DNA from 2 places in the Cyanobium usitatum str. Tous genome. Region 1 is predicted to be linked to the other one. Evidence: predicted binding sites of a transcription regulator. Region 1 holds the regulator's gene; the other holds the start of a gene.
The links. Region 1 encodes NtcA, which controls nitrogen genes in cyanobacteria. Its sites were predicted from a motif close to GTANCNNNNGNTAC; they were not measured.

Region 1 (2,186 bases):
CGAGCAGGCCCTCCAGCTTGCTGATGTCGCTCTTTGGTACCAGCAGGATCTGGCGATCGGGGGGCTGGCCGGGCAGCACCCGCCTGAAGGCGTTGAGATTGGCCTGCTGCAGCAAGGCGGTGATCACCTCCGTGGCCTGCTCGGGGCGCTCAAGGGTCACCTTGGCGCTGGCCAGGGTCTGACCGCTGCTGAGCACCACGTCGCCGCGACGCAGGGCAATCAGGTTGCTCTCCAGGTCCTTAAGTTCTTTGGCACCGGCGCTGATCCGGCGGCGCACCTGGGCCAGTTCCGCTTCGGTGCGGCGGATTTCCGCATCCCGCCCCTTCACCTCCTGGCTGAGACGGCTGCGCTCCAGCTCCAGCTGGTTGCGCTGGGCTAAAAGTGGCGCCAGCTCCTGGCGCAATTTGCTGGCCCGGGCTTGGGCCTGCTCAAAGCGCGTCTGGGCCTCGCGTTTGCCCTGTTCAGCCCGAGCCACCTCCAGGCGGCTGCTGGCTAGTTGGCTGTTGCTGCGGCTCAGTTGGCTGCGGCTGGTTTGCAGCCGTTGCTCCAGTCGATCGAGTTCAAACAGGCCCGTGCGCAGCCGCTCGCTCACCAGCAGCATCAGGCCGAGGGAGATGGCACTGATCAGGCTGCCGGTGAGCACCGTGATCAACACGGCGGTGCGGCGGGGCCGCATCCCCAACAAGCTCAAGCGCGCCTTGCCCACCAGGCTGCCGAGTCGGTCGCCCAGGGTGGAGAGCACTCCCCCCAGGGCGAGCAGAGCGAGGATCAGCAGCCAGCCCGTCACATACGTCCGCGAAGGGCCCCAGTATCTCTGGCGTTCAGCTGAAGCGCTTGGCTAGGGCGATTGGATCAAACACAGTGATCTTTTTGCGGTCGATCTGAACCAGCCCGTCGTTGCGCAGGTCGCCCAGCAGGCGAGTGATTGTGACCCGGGTGGAGCCAATCGCTTCGGCAATCGCCTGGTGGGAGAGGCGCAGATCAATCGTGATCCCTTCCGAGCTGGGAACGCCGAAATCGCGGCACAGCACCAGCAGAAAGCTCACCAGCCGCGAGCTCATGTCGCGGTGGGTGAGGGTTTCGATCATCGTTTCGGTCTGCAGGATCCGCGAAGACAGGCCCTGCAGCAGCAGCAAGCCCACGCTGGCGTCCTGCTCGATCGCCCGGCGCACCGAGGTGGCTGGTGCGGTCACCATCTCGACCCTTGTGAAGGCCACAGCGTGATAAAAGCGGTCGGAGCGCTGGCCGGTAAGCAGCGACAGCACACCAAATAGGCTGTTTTCACGCAACAGGGCCACGGTGATCTCCTCGCCGGATTCATATACCCGCGAAAGCCGGACCGCTCCGCGCCGCAGCAGATAGACCCGCTCGGCTGGATCGCCGGGGAAAAAGATCGTCTTGCCCCGTTCGATCGTCTCGACACTGCTGCCGGCCAGGCCCCGGATCACTTCCAGCAGGGTGGGGTTGCCCTGGCCGGCGCTGCCCATGCCTGCCACCACGCCAGGGGCACCCGTCGATGGGGTGTTGGCGGTACGGCTAAATCCGTGGGTAGCGCCAACCATCAAGGTATGGGCAAGTGCCGGGACCTTAAGGATCACCCGGGGGGTGGCTTGTAGCAATACACACGGTTTGAGATGACACCGCCGGCGCCACCGGCGCACCAGTACGTATGTTTCCGCTAGGGATGGTGTCGTTTGCTTGTGGAGCGGCCCGATCCCGCTACATTCAGCTCCGCGGGGCCATGGGCTGCTCGCGGCGCTCCAGGTCTGTTTTTCGATTTTCCAGGTTTTTATTCAGGTTGTTCATGACCGCGAGCTTGCCCGTCTCAGGCCTCACCTCCTCCTCTGGAGCTGGTTTTCCGGCGGTCCAGCACCAACCTCAGCGCTCTGGCCATCGCCCTTTGGCCGTGGCGGCTGCGCCGGCATTGCGGCTCGTGGCCCAGTCGGAGGGCTTATTGCAAATCCATACGGCGCCTTTCCGCGGCAGTTTCGGTGCCGTGCTCAGCCAGGCCCTGCGTAGTGCCGGCTTGGGCAGCCGGGTGCTGGTTACTCAGTTTCTTAAGGGCGGCGTAGATCAGGGCCTCGGCAGCAGCGTCTGGCTGTGCGGGCGTCTGCAATGGCTGCGGCCCGGCGTGCCTGCCTGTCTGTCAGAGCCAGCTGCCCACCAGGAGCTCGAGTTGTTGGAGG
Region 2 (2,186 bases), 300 kb from region 1:
CCGTGAGGGCCAGCCAGTGGTTGAGCCGCAGTTTCACACCGCAGAGATCGAGCTTGCGGCGTAGGCAGAGGGGAATGCAGCGCCAGTTCCCGACGAAGTCGCGCTCGAAGCCGAAGCAGTGGGAGCAAGGATGGGAGCCTTCAGGAAGCATCGTGTCTCCACTGGATCAGGGCACGCAGCTGATCCAGCAGCGCTCCGCTCTGGACCAGATCTGTGGCGCGGGCCACGCCTGCAGCCAGATCCTGGCAGACACCGCCATACCAGAGATAGGCCCCGGCATTCCAGATCAGGGCGGTGGCCAGGGGCCCCTGGCCACCCAGAGCGGCCAGGGCCTGCTCGCGCCAGGTCTCTAGATTCTGCCAGAGGGCATCGTGGTCGTAACAGCCGTGGTCGCGCGGGTGAAGGATCAGGCGCTCCCCATCACCTCCCTGGGCCCGGGCCGTGATGCAGGCGCGGCTGATCGGCAGGTCGGTGCTGCCCTCGAGGCCTTTCACCGTGATGGCCATCGCCTCGCCGGCCAGTTCCAGGGCCTTCCAGGCCCGGCTTTCGGTGGGGGGATGCACGAAGCCGCTCACCAGCAGGTGGGGGCCCTGATGGGCGGTCCAGAGCAATTCGAGGCTGGCCACGGGGGGGCGCTTGCCCAGGTCGTCGCGGATCGGCGTGAGGCTCTCCGCCAGCGGGAAGTGGTCCGGTTGGTGCACCAGGGCCAGGCGGTGCTGCGTCAGCCCTGCCTGCACCGTGGTCAGGTCCAGCCCCTGCAGCTCCAGCCCCAGGGCGGCGAACAGCTCGATGGCCGGCACGCCATATTTCACCGGCATGCGCCCCCCCCCCTGCAGTACCACGGGCAGCCCGGCCGCACTCAGGGCCAGGGCGGTGAGCGGGTAAATGGGGGCCGTGCGGGTGCGGCCGTCAAAGGGCATGCTGAAGCAGAGGGCAGGCTCGGCGCTGTGCAGGCTCGGCCCCAGGCGCCGGTAGACATCCAGCATTCCGGCCAATTCCTGGGGCTCGGGCCGACGGATCCGATGGGCGATCAGAAAGGCGCCGATCTGGGCCGGCGTGGCCTCTTCGTTCAGCATCAGTTCCATCGCATGGCCGGCCTCCTCCCGGCTCAGCCCCCGGCTGGTGTGCTCGCCACTGCCCACCTTCTGCAGATAGTGCTTGAAACGCTCCCGGCCAGACAGAAGCTCGGCAGCAGGGGCATGGCCGTTCAGTCCGGTCTCAGGCGAGGCGTTGGGCAGGGTGCCGGTAGGGAGCGCCATCTAGGGCTGAGGGGAGGGGGCAGCGTGGGCCGCACGAACTGCATGGTCGAGAACTCCATGCTGTCACCAGTGATCGTCCAGCGTGCGCCCCACCGAACAAAGGCCAGAACGGAAAAGAAGTATCAACCGACACGGAAGACATCCTGAAGATTGGCGCCGGAACCAGGCGGCTTCGGTTCGGTACCAACCGCTGCATCCCGATGGCCCCCTGGCTGGAGACAGTCGATCCTGAGACCTGGGTGCGCCGATGCGATTTGCTGCCTGCTGCGGGCTTCTGCTCGGATGCCTGCATGGTCTGGTGAGCCTTGAGCTGCGGCCCAACAGCGTCGTTGAGGCGCCTGGATCAGCTCTGGTGGGGGCCTGGAGCCCTGCCCCCCCAGCCGGCGCCCGCTTCTGAATCCCCTCATCCAGCTTCGATACTGGAGTTTGTTCTTCGGCAGCTCCGCCATGGCCACTCCGCTGCAGACCACCCGTAGCGCCAGCTCCCCCCTCGGCGTCGCCCTCGCCTTCGTCGGCATGTTTGTGGTGGGGTCCCTGGGAGTTCAACTGCTGGCCGGTCTGCTACGCGACGCGGCGCCTGCCGCTTCCGCCGGGCGAGCCGCCTCGGTGGTGGCCCATCCCGCCACCCTCTGGAGTGCCCTGGGGGAGCGCTGAAGCCAGCCAGGTCAGGGATAACAGATCCGTAACGACCACGACACCCGGTCCTGCCCCGCGCCTGCAAGATCAGTGAAGGTCTGTGATTGCAGATCCCAGCTCATCTCGAAGGGGAGCCGCAGCGCCATGGCGCTGCCCTCCCATTCCGGACAACGCATCCCTCATTGGCGTTCACCGGCTCCATCCCCTCCCGATCCCGGGGCTGAGCTTGGTGGTGCCATGGGGTCACGTTCACGGCCGCGTTGTCTGGGCGTGTACTAGCGCGCCGTGTAC

Region 2: a site for NtcA is predicted at 1,379-1,392, ahead of U9970_RS12835 (anthranilate phosphoribosyltransferase family protein). Genes of this name have one in related genera too.

The regions. Positions count from the first base shown of each region.
Region 1 covers NZ_OY986431.1:2,076,301-2,078,486, reverse strand. The annotation lists gene U9970_RS11315 (DUF3084 domain-containing protein) at 1-787, opposite strand, end outside; gene ntcA (global nitrogen regulator NtcA) at 822-1,562, opposite strand; gene U9970_RS11305 (cob(I)yrinic acid a,c-diamide adenosyltransferase) at 1,805-2,186, shown strand, end outside.
Region 2 covers NZ_OY986431.1:2,379,634-2,381,819, forward strand. The annotation lists gene U9970_RS12830 (nitrate reductase associated protein) at 1-151, opposite strand, end outside; gene U9970_RS12835 (anthranilate phosphoribosyltransferase family protein) at 141-1,259, opposite strand; gene U9970_RS12840 (hypothetical protein) at 1,507-1,656, shown strand; gene U9970_RS12845 (hypothetical protein) at 1,707-1,913, shown strand.